DNA from 3 places in the Streptomyces sp. NPDC042371 genome. Region 3 is predicted to be linked to each of the others. Evidence: riboswitches for the same ligand, from Rfam matches in the RefSeq annotation. Region 3 holds a riboswitch; each other region holds the start of a gene.
The links. Region 3 has a riboswitch for cyclic di-AMP ahead of AC068B_RS08755 (C40 family peptidase). Riboswitches for the same ligand answer to the same signal wherever they lie in the genome.

Region 1 (6,598 bases), on a different contig from region 3:
CCGCGGTCTGCTCGCCGAGCAGCCGCAGGCGGGTCGCGGTGGAGAACCGGTCCTTGGTCCCGGCCTTGGCCATGGTTCCGCCTCCCCAGAGCTGCGCGTATACGTGCGTACGTCCCCGCACACGGTACGGGACCGGATGCGGGGACGTACGTAACTACGTGCCTGGGAGAGCTGCCTGCTCAGTCAGGTGCCGAAGCTCAGCCCTTGAAGCGCGGGAAGGCCGAGCGACCGGCGTAGACCGCCGCGTCGTCGAGGATCTCCTCGATGCGCAGGAGCTGGTTGTACTTGGCGACGCGGTCCGAGCGGGCCGGGGCACCGGTCTTGATCTGGCCGCAGTTCACGGCGACCGCGAGGTCGGCGATGGTGACGTCCTCGGTCTCGCCGGAGCGGTGCGACATCATGCACTTGAAGCCGTTGCGCTGGGCCATCTCGACGGCGTCCAGGGTCTCGGTCAGCGAACCGATCTGGTTGACCTTGACGAGCAGGGCGTTGGCGGAGCCCTCCTCGATGCCGCGGGCCAGGCGCTCCGGGTTGGTGACGAAGAGGTCGTCGCCGACGATCTGGACCTTGTCGCCCAGGCGCTCGGTGATGACGTTCCAGCCGGCCCAGTCGTCCTCGTACAGCGGGTCCTCGATGGAGACCAGCGGGTACGCGGAGACGAGCTCCTCGTAGTACTCGGTCATCTCCGCGGCCGAGCGGGACTTGCCCTCGAACTCGTACTTGCCGTCCTTGTAGAACTCGGACGCGGCGACGTCGAGCGCGAGGCCGATCTGCTCGCCGGGGACGTAACCGGCCTGCTTGATGGCCTCGATGATGAGGTCGAGCGCGGCGCGGTTGGAGTCCAGGTTCGGGGCGAAGCCGCCCTCGTCGCCGAGGCCCGTGGACAGGCCCTTGGTCTTCAGCACCTTCTTGAGGGTGTGGTAGACCTCGGCGCCCCAGCGAAGGGCCTCGGAGAAGGACTCCGCGCCGATCGGGGCGATCATGAACTCCTGGATGTCGACATTCGAGTCGGCGTGCGACCCGCCGTTCAGGATGTTCATCATCGGGACGGGCAGCAGGTGCGCGTTCGGGCCGCCGAGGTAGCGGAACAGCGGCAGGTCGCTGGCCTCGGAGGCGGCGTGCGCGACGGCGAGCGAGACGCCGAGGATGGCGTTGGCGCCGAGCGAGCCCTTGTTGTCGGTGGCGTCCAGGTCGAACATGGCCTGGTCGATCAGGCGCTGCTCGGTGGCGTCGTAGCCGACGAGCTCCGGGCCGATCTGCTCGATGACGGCGAGGACGGCCTTCTCGACACCCTTGCCCATGTAACGGTTGGGGTCACCGTCACGGAGTTCGATGGCCTCGAAAGCACCGGTGGAGGCACCGGACGGAACGGCGGCACGACCGGTGCTGCCGTCGTCGAGGCCGACCTCGACCTCGACCGTGGGGTTGCCTCGGGAGTCCAGGATTTCCCGGGCTACGACGACGTCGATGGACGGCACGAGCATCTCCTTCTGGGATGTGACGCATTTACGCGGGCCGCGTCGGCCCTGCGTCTCCTGAGCCTAACGGGCTCCGGGCCTTCGGCCAGCCGACCGCCCGTCCCCTGGGACGGACGAGGGCCCAAATACCTTGGAAACCGGGCGTAAGGCCACGTTTTCTACTCGCTAGTAGCGAACAGCGGAGGGCCGACGCGGGGGCGGACGCGGGGGCAGACATGGCCCCGCCCCGGTGCGTACGGGGGATACGCGCACCGGGGCGGGGAGCCCGTGGGGACGGGGGTACGGCCGTGCGTCCGCCGAGGCACGGCCGCTACCGGGTGGGGTCAGCTCAGGTGGAGCTGCTGGCCCGGGTAGATCATGTCGGCGTTGTCGATGATGTCGCCGTTGAGCTTGTAGACCTTGTGCCAGCCGCCCTTGACGTGCTTGGCCTCGGCGATCTTGGACAGGGTGTCGCCCGTCTTGACCTTGTACTCGCCGTCGCCCTTCTTGACCGTCTTGCCGGTCGGGGTCTCGACGGTCTTCTTGGTCTCGGTCTGCGGCGTGGGCTGCGGCTTCGGCGCGGCCTGCTGCTGCGGGGCCTGCTGCGTCTGCTGCGGCTTCGGCGCGGCCTGCTGCTGCTGCGGGGCCTGCTCCTGCGAGCCGCCGCCGCTGCTGGGCGAGGCGCCCGAGAGGCCGACGCCACAGCTCGGCCAGGCACCCTTGCCCTGGCCCGCGAGGACCTTCTCGGCGATCTCGATCTGCTGGGCCTTGGAGGCCTTGTCGGCGGTCGGCGCGTACTTCGTACCGCCGTACGCGGCCCAGGTGGACGGCGAGAACTGCACGCCGCCCTGGTAACCGTTGCCGGTGTTGATCGACCAGTTGCCGCCGGACTCGCACTGGGCGACGGCGTCCCACTCGGCACCGGTGGCGGCGGAGGCCGAACCAGCGGCCATCAGCGGGGCGGCCACGGCGGCACCGGTGACACCGGCGAGCGTGACGACACGGGTGGCCTTGGACGGACGGCGGTGCTTGCCCTTGCTGGAAAACAGCATGAGTTGATCCCCTCACCGACGCCTGCGAGGTGAGCTGTCGGGTTCGGGCCGATGTGGTTGCCCGGCCGCGCTCCTTGAGCGCGGCTTCACCCCTAGCCGTTTCCGGCACTTACCTTGGGTCCCCCGCTCCTGCCTACGGCGCTCAAAGCGACGACTGTTCCCGTCCGGCCGTTGGCAGGATTCGGCGTACCGACCGGCGGGGCCCACCAGTGGCGAGCGGTGACGACCGTAGACACGCGATCGCCGGAATTTCAAAGACGATCAGGGCTTCTGAGACCCATCTCTCACTTGCGCCAAACCAGACATACGGCGCGAAGCCCCCACCCGACTCTTCGTCAACTTCCGTTACTTTTCGCCCAGATCGAGGCTCTGACCGGGGAGGATGAGGTCCGGGTCGCCCCCGACGGTCTTCTTGTTCTCGCTGTAGAGCTCGTGCCATCCGCCGTCGACGCCGAGGTCGTCCGCGATGACCGAGAGGCTGTCTCCGGAGCGCACCGTGTAGGCGCCATCGGCGACTCCGCCGGAGCGGTTCTCGCCGCGCGAGGCGTGCCGTCCGGAGCGGCCGTCCGCGCCCTCGCTCTCGTCCGCGCGGTCGCCGCGGTGGCGGCCCGCGGAGTCGTCGGAGCCGTCCGCCTCGTCGGCGGGGTCGGTCGACTTCTCGGGCGTGGGCGAAGTGGCGTCGTCCTCGCCCGACTTGCCGGAGTCGTCCTTCTTGCCGTCGGCCTTGCCATCGGCTTCGCCCTTGTCGTCCTTTTCGCCTGACTCGTCGTGATTCTTGTCTCGGGAGTCGTCGGCGCCGCTGGAGGGCTTCTCCGGGCCGTCGGACGGGTCGGCGGAGTCCGAGGGCTCACCGGCCTCCTCACCCTTGCCCTTGCCCTTGTCTGAGTCCTTGCCGGAGGCCTTGCCGGAGTCGTCGTCCGAGCCCTTGTCCGAGCCCTTGTCCGAGTCCTTGTCGCCCTTGGAGTCGTCGGAGCCGTCGGGGCCTGTCGAGCCGGACGGCTCGGAGGGCTTCGGCGTGACCGGGTCGCCCGGGTCCACGTCGGCCGCGGCGCCGTCCTGGGTGAGGCCCGCGATCGGGGCGCAGCTCGGCCAGGCGGCGGTGCCCTGGTCGTCGAGGATCTGCTCGGCGACGGCGATCTGCTGCGAGCGGCTCGCCTGGTCGGCGCTCGGCGCGTAGTCGAGGCCGCCGTACGCCTCCCAGTTCTCCTGGGAGAGCTGGAGGCCTCCGTAGTAGCCGCTGCCGGGGTTGGCGCTCCACGCGCCGCCGCTCTCGCACTCGGCGAGCTTCTCCCACGTCGTGGTGTCGGCGGCGCTCGCGCTCGTGGCGCCGAGCAGTGGGATGGCGATGGCTGATCCGGTGACTCCTGCCGCGACGATGATGGCCGGGGCTTGGCGGGGGCGTCGGTGACGACCAGAGCCGGAGAGCATGCGGGTGCCTTTCACGAGACTGCAGCGACGACTTGGGCGCCGGGGGCGCTCAAGTCGTCGTGAACGTAGTCGCAGTCGAACGCTTGTCACAAGTCGATGCAGCGGAGATCACGTGAACATCACAGTCGTGACGGGCCGTCAGTCGGACACCGTTGTCTGTGCGGTTGTGAACTTCACGGGCAGCGTGCGCAGTCCCCGCATGATCAGCCCGCCACGCCACCGCAAATCATCCGGTTCCGCCGCGAGTTGCAGGTCGGGAAGGCGTCGCAGCAGCGTCGTGAGGGCGGTCAGGCCCTCCAGGCGGGCGAGCGGAGCGCCCAGGCAGTAGTGGATTCCGTGCCCGTATCCGAGGTGTTGGTTGTCACTCCGGGAAAGGTCGAGGGTGTCGGGATCCTCGAACCGGGCGGGGTCGCGGTCCGCGGCGGCGAGCACGACGAGGACGGGGTCTCCGGCGGCGATATCCTGCCCGCCGATGGTGAGCGCCTCCGTCGCGAACCGCCACGTGGCGAGCTCGACGGGCCCGTCGTAACGGAGCAGTTCCTCGATGCCGGTCTCCAGGAGCCCGGTGTCGCCCTCCGCCAGCGCCTTCTGGAACCGGGCGCGCTGCTCGGGGTGGGTGAGGAGGGCGTACAGCCCGTTGCCGATCAGGTTGACCGTGGTCTCGAACCCGGCGAAGAGAAGGATGAAGGCCATGGCTGCGGCCTCGTTCTCGGTGAGGTGCTCGCCGTGGTCGGAGGCCTTGATGAGACCGGAGATGAGGTCGTCGCCGGGTTCGAGGCGCTTGCGGTGGATGAGCTCGGCGAGGTAGCCGCGCATCTTCTTGACCGACCGGGCGACGCCGCCGCGCGGGCCGCCGCCGTGCCGGATCATCATGCCCGCCCAGTCGCGGAAGTCGTCCTGGTCCTCGCGGGGGACGCCGAGGAGGTCGCAGATGGCGTAGATGGGGAGGGGGAAGGCGAACTCGTGGATGAGGTCGGCACTGCCCTCTGCCACGAACGTGTCGATGAGCTGGTCCGTCAGCTCCTGTACCCGGGGGGCGAATTCCGCGACGCGGCGTGGCGTGAAGGCCTTGGAGACGAGGCGGCGCAGCCGGGTGTGGTCCGGCGGGTCGATGTTGAGCAGATGCGTCATGAGGTTGGCGCTGCGCTCGCCCGGGATCCCGGTCTTGCTCTTCGCGTGCGCGGGCTCGTCGTGGTGGGCCGGGTTCTTGCTGAGCCGCTGGTCGGCGAGGGCCTGCTTGGCGTCCGCGTACCGGGTGACCAGCCATGCCTCGACCCCGCTGGGCAGCCGCTGCTTGCGTACGGGCTCGTGTGTGCGGAGCCAGGCGTATGCGGGGTAGGGGTCGGAGGCGAACTCCCAGGTGAAGAGTTCTGGCCCTTGGGCGGGGTCTGGCCCCTGGGCCTTGGGCGGGGGCGGCGGCTGGTCTTGCATGGGGTGACGGTATCCGGCGTCGGTGCGGTGTCGGGTGCGGGTTCGTCGTGGCTGGGCGCGCAGTTCCCCGCGCCCCTGGGCCCCTGGGCCCCTGGGCCCCTGGGGGACGCTAGGGGCTGCCCCTACTCCCCCGTGTTCTCCGCCGCGAGGATCGCGTCTCGGTATGTCCTCGCCGCTGCCCTCAGTGCTGCCTCCGGGTCCACGCCCTCCGCGTCGGCCCGCAGGGCCAGGGTGAGGAGGTCGTAGCCGATGCCCTCCCCCGTGGGGGGTCGCACCGTGAGGGCCGCCGTGCGGGCGCGGGAGGAGAGCTTGGCTGCCAAGGCCAGGGCGGGCTGGCCCAGGGGGATGCCCTCTGTGAGGGATGTGCGTCGCTTCTCCTCCGCCTTCGTGCGGAGCCAGTGTTCCCGTACGTCCTCGGGGGTCTGCGCCGAGTCGTCGCCGAAGACGTGCGGGTGGCGGTGGATCAGCTTCTCGACGATGGCGCCCGCGACGTCGTCGATGGAGAACACCTCGTCACCGCTCTCGCCGGACGCCTCCTCCGCGATCCTCGCGTGGAAGACGACCTGGAGCAGGACGTCGCCGAGCTCCTCGCGCAGCTCCTCCCTGTCGCCGTCCTCGATCGCCTCGACGAGTTCGTACGCCTCCTCGATCGCGTACTTCGCGAGGCCCTCGTGGGTCTGCTGGGAGGACCACGGGCACTCCTCGCGGATCCGGTCCATCACCTGGACCAGGTCGAGCAGGCGCGCGCCCGGCAAGTCGTACGACGCGGGGAGGAGCTCCAGGTCCGGCATGGCGACGCGGCCCGAGCCCGCGAGCCGGGCCAGGCCGTCCGTGAGCTGACGGTCGCCCTCGGCGGTGGCGACGACCAGGACCGTGCGGCCGCCCGCGCAGGCGTCGATCAGCTCCTGCGCGGTGGGCTCCGCCTGCTCGACCCGCACGCCCGCCTCCCGCAGATACGGCAGCTGCGGATGCGTGGCGTCGGCGCACAGCACCTCGTCGGCGTCGTGCAGCGCCTGCCAGGCGGGCCAGGACAGGAGGCCGGGCGCGACCCGGTGGCTGGTGGTCAGCAGGATCACGCGGCCGACGGACTCGTCGGCCGAAGCGGCGGAGTCTGCGGAGTCGGCCGGGGGCGGGGTCTCGGTCTGGTTCACCTGTCGAACGTAACCCAGCCCACTGACAGCACCCCGTCCCTGCGCCGCCCTCGCCGCCCTCCCCGCTCTCCTACGCCGG
Region 2 (6,598 bases), on a different contig from region 3:
CGGGCAGGGCCTGTCGTACGCGGATGCCGTAGCGCCCGAGCAGTTCGTGGGCGTCGGCCGGGGCGAGGGTGAGACCACGCGGGTCGCCGTCCTCGGCGAGCAGCTCCTCGATGCGCCCCGCGGCACCGCTCTCGTCGATGTCGTCGTACTCGTGCACCCGCCCCGGCTCGGCGGCCTCACGCCGCCACTGCGCGTACTTGACCGCTTCGGAGAGGGCACGTACCGCTCGCTCGGCGGCGGGGTAGGCGGGGATGCGGTACTGCTCGGGGGCGGTGGTCGGGTCGGGGGGTGTGGCGGTCGTCGGCTCGGGGGCGGGCATCGGCTCCGTGGCCGTCGGCGGGAGAGGGGCGTCGGGCCCCGTGCTGGTCGCGGCGGCCAGTGCCTCGGCGAGGCCGCCTAGCTCCACGTGCACCACGGCCACCGGCTTCGCCGGGCACCCCGCCGCCGCGGCCCGCAGCTCCGTGGCCAGCGTCTCGGGGTCGGTCGTGGCGCCGTCCTCCCCCACCCACGGGATCGCGTTGACGATCACCGCGTCGCAGCTGCCGTCCGACAGCGCCTCGGCGAGTGCGGTGCGGAAGTCCGCCGGGGTGGCCCCGGTCGTGAGGTCGCGCGGCCGCTGCGGCCGCAGTCCGTCGGCGACACAAGCGTCGTACGTGAGGAGGCCGAGGGACTCGGAGTTCCCGAGGATGCCCACCCGGGGCCCGGACGGCAGCGGCTGCCCCGCGAGCAGCAGCCCCGCGTCGACCATCTCCGTGACGGTGTCGACGCGGATGACGCCCGCCTGCCGCAGCAGCGCAGAGACCGTCGCGTGCGGCAGCCGGGTCGCCTGCACGGCGTGACCCGTCGGAGTGATGCCGCTGTGCCGGGCGCCCTGGACGACGACCAGCGGCTTGGCGGTGGCCGAACGCCTCGCGAGGCGGGTGAACTTGCGCGGGTTGCCGATCGTCTCCAGGTACATCAGCGTGACGTCGGTGTCCGGGTCCTCGAACCAGTACTGGAGGAGGTCGTTGCCGGACACGTCCGCGCGGTTGCCCGATCCGACGAACGTGGACAGTCCCGCGCCCCGCCGGTGCAGGCCGGACAGCAGGGCGATGCCGATCGCGCCGGACTGGGTGAACAGCCCGATCCGCCCCCGCGCGGGGGACTGCGGGGCGAGCGAGGCGTTGAGCCGCGTCTCCGGAGAGGTGTTGATGACGCCGAAGGCGTTGGGCCCGATGATGCGCATGCCGTAGGACCGGGCCTGGCGCACCAGTTCACGCTGCCGCTCGCGCCCCTCGTCGCCGCTCTCCCCGTACCCGGCGGACAGCACCACGAGGCCGCGCACCCCGCGCTCCCCGCACTCGGCGACAGCCTGTGGGACGCGGTCGGCGGGCACGGCGATCACCGCGAGGTCCACGGGCTCCTCGATGGCCGCGACCGAGCGGTGCGCGGGCACGCCGTCGATGTCGGCGCCCTCGCCCTCTGCGCCGTACTCCTCGAAGGCACTGTTCACCGCGTACAGGCGCCCGGTGAAACCGGACTCCCGGAGGTTGCTCAGAACGCTGCGGCCCACCCCGCCTGGGGCCCGGCCCACCCCGATCACCGCGACCGACCCCGGCATGAGGAGCCGCTGCACGGACCGTCCCTCGGCGCGCTGTTCGCGGGCGCGCTGCACGGCGAGCGAGCGGTCGGTGGGCTCCAGGTCGAACTCCAGGCGGACGACGCCGTCCTCGAAGCTGCGCTTCTGTTGGTAGCCCGCGTCCGTGAAAACCTTGATCATCTTGGTGTTGGCGGGCAGCACCTCGGCGGCGAAGCGGCGGATGCCGCGCTCCCTGGCGACGGCCGCGATGTGTTCGAGGAGCGTGGAGGCGACCCCCCTGCCCTGGTGGGCGTCCTGCACGAGGAAGGCGACCTCGGCCTCGTCGGCGGGCGCACTGGCGGCCATGCCGCGCTCGTCGATGCGGTCGTAGCGCACGGTGGCGATGAACTCGCCGCCCACGGTGGCCGCGAGTCCCACCCGGTCCACCAGGTCGTGGTGGGTGAAGCGGTGCACGTCCTTGGCGGACAGCCGCGGATAGGGCGCGAAGAAGCGGTAGTACTTCGACTCGTCCGAGACCTGTTCGTAGAAGCTGACCAGACGGTCCGCGTCCTCGGCCGTGATGGGCCTGATGCGGGCGGTGCCTCCGTCGCGCAGCACCACGTCGGCTTCCCAGTGCGACGGGTAGTCGTGCCGATCCTGCTGATCCGACGGGAGCTGCATGGGGCCAGGGTACGGGTCGCGCGGCCGCCCGGGCCGGGGCAGGCTAGGACAGGTCGAACGGCGACCGGGGCCGGGACCTCTGTCCGGCAGAGCACCCGCGACGGCATGAGACACTGGTCTAGACAAGTGTGAGACACCTGGAAGGGCAGCAACACATGGCTGAGCGCCGCGTCAACGTCGGCTGGGCCGAGGGCCTTCACGCCCGACCCGCCTCCATCTTCGTCCGCGCGGCCACGGCCGCCGGCGTCCCCGTGACGATCGCCAAGGCCGACGGCAACCCCGTCAACGCCGCTTCGATGCTCGCGGTGCTCGGCCTGGGCGCCCAGGGCGGCGAAGAGATCGTGCTCGCCTCCGACGCCGAGGGTGCCGACGCCGCCCTCGACCGTCTGGCGAAGCTGGTCGCCGAGGGGCTCGAGGAGCTTCCGGAGACGGTCTAGGACACGTTCCTCGCATTACGTCAATGGGGTCACCCGGAATTCCGGGTGACCCCATTGACGTATGCGCTTGATTTTTCATGCACACCGTTTTCATGAACGCCGTGGGGCCGTATGAAATTGCCGCGAATTGATCGCGCGACGACTCTTCTTACGGCTCCTCTTTGTATACGGCGCCTCCGTTAATTCCGGAGACTCACCGTGTTTACGGCATGTTGCGAATCCCTCACGCGGCCGCCCCGGCGCGCGGGCCGCAATCGGTGGGCCGCGCGGGCCCGTTCGACGTGTGCCGCGGTGAGCGCCCTCGCCCGTTCCGCGTCCCGGCGGGCGACCGCGTCGGCGATCGCCGCGTGCTCGGACCAGGACTCGTCCGGCGTCGCCGGGGTATCGACGACGTACATCCAGGCGATCTTGTGCCGGAGCGGGGTGAGCAGCGCCGTGAGGCCGGGGCTGCCGGACGCCTGGGCGAGCGTCTCGTGGAACCAGCCGCCCAGCGAGCGCAGATCCTCCCCGCGGCCGCTCCTGGAGCGCTGCTGGCCCAGCCTGACGAGTCCGCGCAGGACCTTCAGGTGTGCGTCCGTGCGGCGCTGCGCGGCGCGTGCCGCGGCGAGCGGCTCCAGCAGCGTCCGGACCTCCAGGAGGTCCGCGGCCTCCTGTTCCGTCGGCTCGGCGACGCATGCGCCCGCATGCCTGCGGGTGACGACGAAGCCCTCGGCCTCCAGCGTGCGCAGGGCCTCGCGCACGGGGACGCGGGAGACTCCGTAGCGCCGCGCGAGGAGTTCCTCGGTGAGTCTGCCGCCCCTTTCATATACACCGGCGACTATGTCGTCCCGAATGGCCGTGCATACCGAGTGCGCGGGAACGCGCATGACCGGACCTCCGCCTTAATCCCCGCGACACGCGGTCGACCGACGCTCGTTCCGTGACTCTATTGCAGAGCGCCGGAATTTCCGACGGCGGACAGAAATCCATGGATATCTTTTGGCCAAGAACGGGCGGCAGGGGACGATGGCCGGGGAACGCCGAAAGCCCCGGCTCGGGAGGAGCCGGGGCTTTCGGTGAAGTGCTGCGGGGCCGTCCGCGTGGGGCGACCGCGTCGGCCGTCCGCTTCGGATCAGACCTTGACGCCGTGCGAGCGCAGGTACGAGACCGGGTCGATGTCGGAGCCGTACTCCTCGCCGGAGCGGGCCTCGAAGTGGAGGTGCGGGCCACTGGAGTTGCCGGTGGACCCGGAGAGACCGATCTGCTGGCCCGGGGTGACCGTCTGGCCGACGGTGACGCCGAGGGACGACATGTGGCCGTACTGGGTGTACGTGCCGTCGTTCATCTTGATGACCACGTTGTTGCCGTAGGCACCACCCCAGCCCGCCTCGACGACGGTGCCGGAGCCGACCGCGTGGACGGCGGTGCCGGACGCGGCGTGGAAGTCGACACCGGTGTGGCTGCCGGAGGACCACATGGCGCCGCCGGTCTGGTAGCCCGTGGAGACGTACGAGCCGGAGACCGGGGAGACGTAGGTGTTCAGGCGCTTGCGCTCGGCCTCGCGGGCGGCACGCTCCTTGGCCTCGTGCTCCTTCTTGGCCTTCGCCTTGGCCTCCGCCTCGGCCTTGCGCTTCTCCTCGGCGGCCTTCTTCTTGGCGGCCTCTTCGGCCTTCTTGGCGGCAGCGGCGTCGTCGGCGGCCTGGCGCTGCGCGGCGGCCTGCGCGTCGACGCTCTCGGCGAGCGAGTCGCCGACGGATATCGCCTGGGTGAGACCAGTGTGCTCCACGGCCGCTTCGTCGGCGGCGGCGAGCGCGGGGGCGGCAAGGCCTCCGATGACACCGGTGGTGGTGAGCGCCGCGACACCTGCGACGTTCGCGGTGGTCCGCGTGAGGCGACTCGGACGACGGTGCTTCCCGGTGGCACGGGTGAACGCCATGTGGCGGGTGTTCCTTTCCTTCCCTCTCGCCTACCGGGTTAGCTGACGGGTTCGGAGCAGGAAGGTCTCCTACGGGTCCCTCACCTCGCGGCAAGGTGCCCGATTCACCCCAGGGGACATGTGGGTCCCCGGCTCCCCTGGCTCGCGCCGTACGGGGACTCGGCGATGACTGTCCGGTGCCGCGGATGCGGCGTACTGCGCGACGAACAGCCGGGTCGACGCTAAGCGGGGCATCTTTCGATCGACAAACAGAACGCGCCTTTTGTAGCGCACGCCACACGGCAGACAGGCAACCTCCATACCAATCCGGACATATGAGGACCCTGGCGACCGAAAGGGTCACCAGGGTCCCGATACGTCCCAACTTGCGTCCTGACTGTGGCTCAGCGCCGACGCCGACCGTCACTCAGCCGGTGACCACGCTCACTTCGCCGATCCCGAGCGCCCTGACGGGCTCCTCGATCTGCGCGGCGTCCCCGACGAGGACCGTCACCAGGCGGTCCTCCGGGAAGGCGTTCACGACGGCCGCAGTGGCCTCCACGGTGCCGGTGGCGGCCAGCTGTCGGTACAGCTGCGCCTGGAAGTCGTCCGGCAGGTTCTGCTCGACCTGGTCGGCGAGCGTCGCCGCCACGGAGGCGGCCATCTCGTACTTGAGCGGGGCCACGCCCACCAGGTTCTGCACGGCGACGTCGCGCTCGGCGTCGGTGAGCCCCTCCGCGGCGAGGGTGCGCAGCACCTTCCAGAGGTCGTCCAGCGCCGGGCCCGTGTTCGGGGTGTCCACGGAGCCGCTGATGGCGAGCATCGCGGCGCCCGTCCCGTCCGGGGCGGAGCGGAGCACCTGGCCGAACGCCCGTACGCCGTAGGTGTATCCCTTCTCCTCGCGCAGGACACGGTCCAGGCGGGAGGTGAGGGTGCCGCCCAGGCAGTACGTGCCGAGCACCTGGGCGGGCCACACGCGGTCGTGCCGGTCGGCGCCGACGCGGCCGATCAGCAGCTGTGTCTGGACCGCTCCGGGGCGGTCCACGATGACGACGCGGCCGCGGTCGTCGGCGATCACCGGCGGCACGGGGCGCGACTCGCCCGCGGAGCCGGTCCAGGCGCCGACGGTGTCGGCGAGGACGGCGTCCAGGTCGGTGCCCACCAGGTCGCCGACGACGACCAGGGTGGCCGTGGCGGGGCGGACGAACTTCTCGTAGAAGGCACGCACCGCCGCCGAGTCGATGGCGGTGACCGTCTCCTCGGTGCCCTGACGCGGGCGCGACATGCGCGCGGTCGGCGGGAAGAGCTGCCTGGAGAGCTCCTTGGCGGCGCGGCGCGCCGGGTTGGCGGCCTCGTGCGGGATCTCGTCCAGGCGGTTGCGTACGAGCCGTTCGATCTCGCTGTCCGCGAAGGCGGGGGCCCGCAGGGCGTCGGCGAGCAGGCCGAGTGCCTTCGGGAGCCGGGAGACCGGGACCTCGAGCGAGACCCGCACGCCCGGGTGGTCGGCGTGCGCGTCGAGGGTCGCGCCGCAGCGGTCGAGCTCGGCGGCGAACTCCTCCGCGGAGTGCTTGTCGGTGCCCTCGTTGAAGGCCCGCGCCATGATGGTGGCGACGCCGTCCAGGCCTTCCGGCTCGGCGTCCAGGGGCGCTTCGAGGTGGATCTCGACGGCGACGACCTGCTGGCCGGGGCGGTTGCAGCGCAGGACCGTGAGGCCGTTGGGCAGCGTGCCGCGCTCGGGGGCCGGGAAGGCCCAGGGCTTGGCCGTACCGGCCTGGGGCTGGGGGTGGAACTGCATCGTCGCGGCCTCGGTCACTTCGCCGCCTCCTCTTCTTCCTCGGCGCCCTCGGCGGCGTCTGCGGCCTCCTCGGCCCCGTCAACGGGCTCGTACACGAGCACCGCGCGGTTGTCCGGGCGCAGCCGGGCCCCGGCGACCTCCTGGACCTCTTCCGCGGTGATGTCGAGGACGCGCTGGACGGCCGTGAGGGCGAGCTGCGGGTCGCCGAACAGGACCGCGAACCTGCACAGTTC
Region 3 (6,598 bases):
ATGGAGAGGACGGCGACGACATGAGCGACGCGACCGGGGCGAGCGGGCCCACGGAGCCGACCGGGACGGACGAGGGCGGCGGTGCGGACGGACGTCGTGTGCGAGTCGTCCTGGTCGACGACCACCGGATGTTCCGCACCGGAGTGCAGGCCGAGATCGGCCGCACCGACATCACCGGCGTCGAGGTGGTCGGAGAGGCGGCCGACGTCGACCAGGCGGTCACGGTCATCACGGCCACGCGCCCCGAGGTCGTCCTCCTTGACGTGCATCTGCCGGGCGGCGGAGGCGTGGAAGTCCTGCGCCGCTGCTCGCCGTTGATGGCGGACGCGGAGAGCCCGGTGCGGTTCCTCGCGCTGTCGGTCTCCGACGCCGCGGAGGACGTCATCGGTGTCATCCGCGGCGGCGCCCGTGGCTATGTCACCAAGACCATCACCGGCACCGACCTGGTGGACTCCGTCTTCCGTGTGCAGGACGGCGACGCGGTGTTCTCGCCGCGCCTCGCCGGATTCGTCCTGGACGCCTTCGCCTCCACCGACGCGCCCCCGGTCGACGAGGACCTGGACCGCCTCACCCAGCGCGAGCGCGAGGTCCTGCGGCTCATCGCACGCGGCTATGCGTACAAGGAGATCGCCAAGCAGCTCTTCATCTCCGTGAAGACGGTCGAGTCGCATGTCTCTGCGGTGCTGCGGAAGCTTCAGCTGTCCAACCGCCATGAGCTGACGCGGTGGGCGACGGCGCGGCGGCTGGTCTGACCGGGCGCTGGGGCGCCGGGGGACTGGGGCCCTAGCGGTGTGCGGCGGCGCCGGGCGGTGCCGCCGGGCCGAGATGGCGCAGGGCCCAGCGGTAGTGGCCGACCGCCTTCGCGGCGCCGATGAGGCCCGTGAGCCAGAGGAGCAGGCCGATGCCCATGCCTAGGGCGACGTCGGCGTAGGTCTCGTGGCCCGGTTCGGCGTACGCGGCCGCGGTGAAGGACAGCCAGAGGCCGAGTGTGCACACGGCCAGGGACGACAGGAGCCAGACGAGGCTGCGGCCGGGGGAGCGCAGCCTGGCGTCGGACGTCGGGTGACTGTCCAAGGCGAGCCAGGCGTCCTTCAGTTGCCGCAGGCGCCGGTCGTGGCGGATGCCGAGGGCGACGCCGATGACCGAGGGGGCCAGCACCGCCAGGCCGAGGACCATGAGGACCGGGCCCAGGAGGAAGGCGCTGGGGTCCTTGTCGTCGATGTACCGGATCGGCTGGACCAGCAGGGACCAGCCGATGACGCCGCCGAGTCCGCACAGCCACAGCAGCAGGAGCCGGATCAGCCCGAAGTGCCGCCTGTGCAGCTCTTGGAGGGCCATGCCGCGGTCGGTGAGCAGCGTCTGCCGGTCCGGCCAGGTGCGCAGATACACGGGTGGCGGGGGCGGAGGCAGCGTACGGCTAGGCATGTCCGTGACAATACTGGCGGGGCTGCTCCTTGATCGCCGCGGCCCGGTTGCAGGGCCTGGTTGCAGAGGCCTGGTCGCCGCGGCCCGGTCGGCGGCGGTCGGGCGTTCAGGACACGCGTGTGGCTCCCGCGAACGGCATCTGGTCGATGGGGGCGAGCCGGACGGGGGCGCTCGGGTTCGGGGCGTGGATCATCTGGCCGTTGCCGACGTAGAGGCCGACGTGGCTGATGCCCGAGTAGAAGAACACCAGGTCGCCGGGGCGCAGTTCGGAGCGGGGGACTCGTCGGCCCGCGGCGATCTGAGCGTAGGTGGTGCGGGGCAGGCCGACGCCCGCCGATCGGTAGGCGGCCTGGGTGAGCCCCGAGCAGTCGAAGGCGTCGGGCCCGGTGGCGCCCCAGACGTAGGGGCTGCCGAGGGCCTTGGAGGCGTACGAGACGGCGGACGCGGCGCGGGCGTTGGGGGCCTTGGCGGCGCCCGGGGCGGTGTCACGGGCCGTGGAGCGGTTGGCGCGGTCGTCGCCCGCCGGGCCGGTGAGTTCGTCGCGCTGCGTGGCGCTGAGGCGGGACAGCAGCCGCTTCGCCTCGCCGAGCTTTCCGGTGATCTTCTTCTTCTGCGTGCGCAGTTCCGCCTGGCGTGCGCGGAGGGCGGCCAGCCGGTCGTCGGCCCGGCCGCGCAGCCGGTCGATCTCATGGGCCTGCTCCCGCACTTCGCCGACGGCCAGGGCCTGACGGCTGCCCGCCCGGTCGGCGCGCGCCGCGCGGTCCAGGAACTGCGCGGGGTCGGAGGAGAGCGCGAGCTGTACGGAGGGGTCGATGCCGCCCGCACGGTACTGCGCCGCGGCGTACGAACCCAGGCTGTTGCGGGCGGAGTTGAGCTTCTCCGTCTTGCGGGCCGCTTCGTCGCGCAATTTGCCGAGCGTGGTTTCGGCCTTTTCGGCCTTCTCCTTCGCGCCGTTGTACTTCTCGGTGGCGGTCTCGGCCTCGCGGTAGAGCGAGTCGACCTTGGACTTCACCTCGGCGGGGCTGAGTCGGGGGTCCGCGTGTCCCGTGCCGTCGAAGGCGGTGGCCGATGCGGCTCCCGCGAGGGCGAGGGTCAAGGCGGTGCGGGCCGTGCTGCCGCTGAGCGAGCGCTGGCTGGGCTTGCGGTGCGCTGCCACGAAGTGGGGCTCCTTACGTGTCCGGCGGCGGCCCGCACAGGGGGAGCAGGCCGCCGCCGGGCTTCTCGGCGGTGGTGACCGACGGCCGTCCTGGGCCGGACGGCGGTGGGGAGTCGGCCACCTGGTGGAGGACGCTAAACCTGGGCGTCACGGGTGAGTGACGGATTGTGCGCAACTGACAGAAGTGGGCGGAACGGCGACCCGCCGCGACCGTGTGCATCGCCGGGCTGCGGCGGCTTCGCACAGAGGTGTGACCGATGGCTCGTTTCCGACCTACCCGGCCGTGGGGCAGTGATATGGGGGCGCCTGCCGGGAGGGCCGGGGGCCCCGGCTAGGCTCCGGCCTCATGGACCTACTCATCCATCTCTTCGTCGGCCTGCACATCATCGGCATCGCCTCGCTCCTGGGCGGTTTCCTCACCCAGATGAAGCAGATGGGCCAGGGCACCGCCCGATTCAGCCCCGGGATGCTGCACGGTGCGCTGATCATGCTCCTCACCGGTGTGGTCCTCGTGGGCCTCAACCAGGCGGACGACAACACGGTCAACAACGTCAAGATCGGCATCAAGATGGCCGTCCTGATCGTGATTCTCGCGCTGGTCTACGTGAAGCGGGACGAGGAGAAGATCGACAAGAGCCTGTTCGGCGCGGTCGGCCTGCTGACCACGGCGAACATCTTCATCGCGGTGCTGTGGACCTGAGTTTTCCGCCTGCACGCGCGCGTGGAAGGGGTGCTCGGGAGAGCGGTTCTTTCCTGCGGGGCGCTTCGTCGTCAGGCGGGGCGCACCACGCTGTGGATCGGCATGTAGTAGATCGACTCGACGCGGACGTTCGCGCCCGGCTTCGGGGCGTGGATCATCTTGCCGTTGCCGATGTAGATCCCCACGTGACTGATGTCGTCGTAGAAGAACACCAGGTCACCCGGTTTGGCGTCGGCGGTCTTCACCGTCGTGCCGACCTTCACCTGGTCCCACGTGGTGCGCGGCAGGGAGATCCCCGCGGCCTTCCACGCGTCCTGGGTGAGCCCGGAGCAGTCGTAGGAGTCGGGGCCGGTGGCGCCCCAGACGTACGGCTTGCCGATCTGGGCCTCCGCGAAGGAGATGACCTTCGCGGCCTTGGTGGCGTAGCCGCCGTCCGGGCTCCCGGAGCCCGAACCGGAACCTGAGCCGGAACCGGAGCCCGAACCCGCGTCGGAACCGGAACCGGAGTCCTGGCCGCCGTCCCGCTCCTTCTCCCGCTGGGCCGCCTCCTCCGCCTTGCGCTTGCGCTCCGCCTCGGCGGCCTGCTCGCGCGCCAGCTTCTCGGCCTTGCGCTTGGCCTCCTGCTTCTTCTTCCGCTCGATCTCCGCGAGCCGCGCCTTCTCCTCGGCGGTCAGCTTCGAGAGCATCTCGCGCGCGTCGCCCAGCTTCTTCTGGACCGTCTGCTTGCTCGTCCTGAGGTCGTCCCGCGAGTCGGTCAGCGTCTTGAGGCTCTTCGCGGCCTTCGTGCGCTGCTTCGTCGCCGACGCCTGCTCCATCTGGTAGGCGTCGACCGCCTTCTTCTGGCGCGTGGTCAGCCGGTCCGCCAGATGGTTCTGGTCGAAGTAGCCCTGCGGATCGTTGGCGAGCATCATCGTCGCCGTCTCGGAGACGGCGCCGGTGCGGTACTGCGCCGCGGCGAAGGAGCCGAGCTCCTTGCGCGCGTCGTTCAGCTTGTCGGTGCGCTTGGCCACGTCGTCGAGCAGCCGGTCGACCTTCTTGCGCTGCTTATCGGTGTGCTCCTTGGCCGAGTTGTACTTCTGGGTGGCTACACCCGCCTGCTGGTAGAGCTCGTCGACCTTCTTCTGTACCTCTTCGAGGCTGGGCTTCGTCGGCGCGGAGGGCGCTGCCTGTGCGCTCTGCGACAGGAGGGCGACGGAGGTGAGGGCTGCCGTCGTGATGCCGAGGGCGGGGGCCGTGCGTAGGCCGGCCGTCCGGTTCCGCGGCTTGCGGTGCGACGCCAAGGAGGCGACTCCTTCCGTAGACCGCCTACCGGGTTAGCTGTCGGGTTCGGGCGGTTGGTTCGGAAGGCTGCCCTACAGTCCCGTACTTCGTACGGGACCGATTCACCCCAAGGTCTCGGTGGGTCCCCGGCTCCGACCATGTCGGACTCGGCGGAGGCCGCCCGTTCCCGGCGGGGTTCGCCGGTGGGGGGACGAGTGGCCCGTCGGGCACGCTAGCCAACTCGTGTGGCCCGTGTGAAGGTTGATGTTCGATATGCCCGATACATTTTCGTGACTTTACGAGACCCGAGACCTGAGCCCTGAGACACGGCCCGCGGCCCGCGGTGAGACACCATAGCGGAATGCGATCGTCCATGTGCGGGGAGTCAGGATCGCGGGGGTGTCCGGAACCCGCAGCGGGTTGTCAGTGGGGCCGCCTAGACTCGGGAGGCGATGAGCAGCCTCTTTGATGACAGCTTCCTGGCGGACCTGCAGCCCTCCCGGGCCACGGACGAAGCGCCCCCGCCGCCGCCCGAGGACAGCGCTCCGGAACCCATTCCGGACGACCTGTTCGACGGGAAGTTCGACGCGCCCATGACCCGGGATTCGCATTACCGCGACGGCGCCCCGCGCCCGGTCATCGACCCGGCGACGCTCCTGGACGGGCTGAACGAGAACCAGCGCGCGGCGGTCGTGCACGCAGGTTCCCCGCTGCTCATCGTCGCCGGTGCCGGATCCGGCAAGACCCGCGTGCTGACCCACCGCATCGCGCACCTGCTCGCCGAGCGCGGCGTGCACCCCGGCCAGATCCTCGCGATCACCTTCACGAACAAGGCCGCGGGCGAGATGAAGGAGCGGGTCGAGCAGCTCGTGGGCCCCCGGGCGAACGCGATGTGGGTGTCCACCTTCCACAGCGCCTGCGTCCGTATCCTCCGCCGTGAGTACAAGAAGCTGGGCTTCACGTCCTCCTTCTCGATCTACGACGCCGCCGACTCCAAGCGCCTCATGGCCCTGGTCTGCCGTGACCTGGACCTCGACCCGAAGAAGTTCCCGCCGAAGTCCTTCAGCGCCAAGATCTCGAACCTGAAGAACGAGCTGATCGACGAAGAGGACTTCGCAGGTCAGGCCGCCGACGGCTTCGAGAAGACCCTCGCCCAGGCCTACGCGATGTACCAGTCGCGCCTCCGCGAGGCGAACGCGATGGACTTCGACGACCTGATCATGACGACGGTCCATCTGCTGCGCGCCTTCCCGGACGTCGCCGAGCACTACAGGCGCCGCTTCCGGCACGTCATGGTCGATGAGTACCAGGACACCAACCACGCCCAGTACGCACTGGTGCGCGAGCTGGTCGGGCCCTCCGGAGGCGAGGGGGACGACCCCGCCGAGCTCTGCGTGGTGGGCGACGCCGACCAGTCGATCTACGCCTTCCGTGGCGCCACCATCCGCAACATCCTCCAGTTCGAGGAGGACTACGCGGACGCGACGACGATCCTCCTGGAGCAGAACTACCGCTCCACGCAGACGATCCTGACCGCCGCGAACGCGGTCATCGAGCGGAACGAGAGCCGCCGCCCCAAGAACCTGTGGACCAACCAGGGCGCGGGCGCACGCATCACCGGATACGTCGCCGACACCGAGCACGACGAGGCCCAGTTCGTCGCCGACGAGATCGACCGCCTCACCGACGCGGGCGACGCCAAGTCCGGCGACGTGGCGATCTTCTACCGGACGAACGCCCAGTCCCGTGTCTTCGAAGAGATCTTCATCCGCGTCGGCCTGCCCTACAAGGTCGTCGGCGGAGTCCGCTTCTACGAGCGCAAGGAGGTCCGCGATGTGCTGGCCTACCTGCGTGTTCTCGCCAACCCCGAGGACGCGGTCCCGCTGCGCCGCATCCTCAACGTGCCGAAGAGGGGCATCGGCGACCGCGCCGAAGCCATGATCGACGCGCTCGCGCAGCGCGAGAAGATCTCCTTCCCGCAGGCGCTGCGCCGCGTCGACGAGGCGTACGGAATGGCGGCCCGCTCGACCAACGCCGTCCGGCGCTTCAACACGCTC

Region 1: linked by a shared signal. The riboswitch ahead of AC068B_RS16620 (transglycosylase family protein) and the one ahead of AC068B_RS08755 (C40 family peptidase) in region 3 are both predicted to bind cyclic di-AMP.
Region 2: linked by a shared signal. The riboswitch ahead of AC068B_RS10330 (M23 family metallopeptidase) and the one ahead of AC068B_RS08755 (C40 family peptidase) in region 3 are both predicted to bind cyclic di-AMP.

The regions. Positions count from the first base shown of each region.
Region 1 covers NZ_JBWKAP010000005.1:119,373-125,970, forward strand. Annotated here, with positions in the region: gene AC068B_RS16610 (FtsB family cell division protein) at 1-73, opposite strand, end outside; gene eno (phosphopyruvate hydratase) at 198-1,484, opposite strand; gene AC068B_RS16620 (transglycosylase family protein) at 1,802-2,509, opposite strand; cyclic di-AMP (ydaO/yuaA leader) riboswitch at 2,514-2,660, opposite strand; gene AC068B_RS16625 (LysM peptidoglycan-binding domain-containing protein) at 2,855-3,937, opposite strand; gene AC068B_RS16630 (cytochrome P450 family protein) at 4,076-5,368, opposite strand; gene AC068B_RS16635 (nucleoside triphosphate pyrophosphohydrolase) at 5,491-6,519, opposite strand; gene AC068B_RS16640 (SurA N-terminal domain-containing protein) at 6,590-6,598, opposite strand, start outside.
Region 2 covers NZ_JBWKAP010000003.1:153,515-160,112, reverse strand. Annotated here, with positions in the region: gene AC068B_RS10345 (bifunctional acetate--CoA ligase family protein/GNAT family N-acetyltransferase) at 1-2,239, opposite strand, end outside; gene AC068B_RS10340 (HPr family phosphocarrier protein) at 2,395-2,676, shown strand; gene AC068B_RS10335 (GntR family transcriptional regulator) at 2,856-3,542, opposite strand; gene AC068B_RS10330 (M23 family metallopeptidase) at 3,788-4,591, opposite strand; cyclic di-AMP (ydaO/yuaA leader) riboswitch at 4,604-4,766, opposite strand; gene AC068B_RS10325 (M16 family metallopeptidase) at 4,998-6,383, opposite strand; gene AC068B_RS10320 (M16 family metallopeptidase) at 6,380-6,598, opposite strand, start outside.
Region 3 covers NZ_JBWKAP010000002.1:661,280-667,877, reverse strand. Annotated here, with positions in the region: gene AC068B_RS08785 (PspC domain-containing protein) at 1-24, shown strand, start outside; gene AC068B_RS08780 (LuxR C-terminal-related transcriptional regulator) at 21-752, shown strand; gene AC068B_RS08775 (hypothetical protein) at 784-1,425, opposite strand; gene AC068B_RS08770 (C40 family peptidase) at 1,532-2,581, opposite strand; gene AC068B_RS08765 (hypothetical protein) at 2,595-2,732, opposite strand; gene AC068B_RS08760 (hypothetical protein) at 2,928-3,281, shown strand; gene AC068B_RS08755 (C40 family peptidase) at 3,353-4,561, opposite strand; cyclic di-AMP (ydaO/yuaA leader) riboswitch at 4,569-4,724, opposite strand; gene AC068B_RS08750 (ATP-dependent DNA helicase) at 4,994-6,598, shown strand, end outside.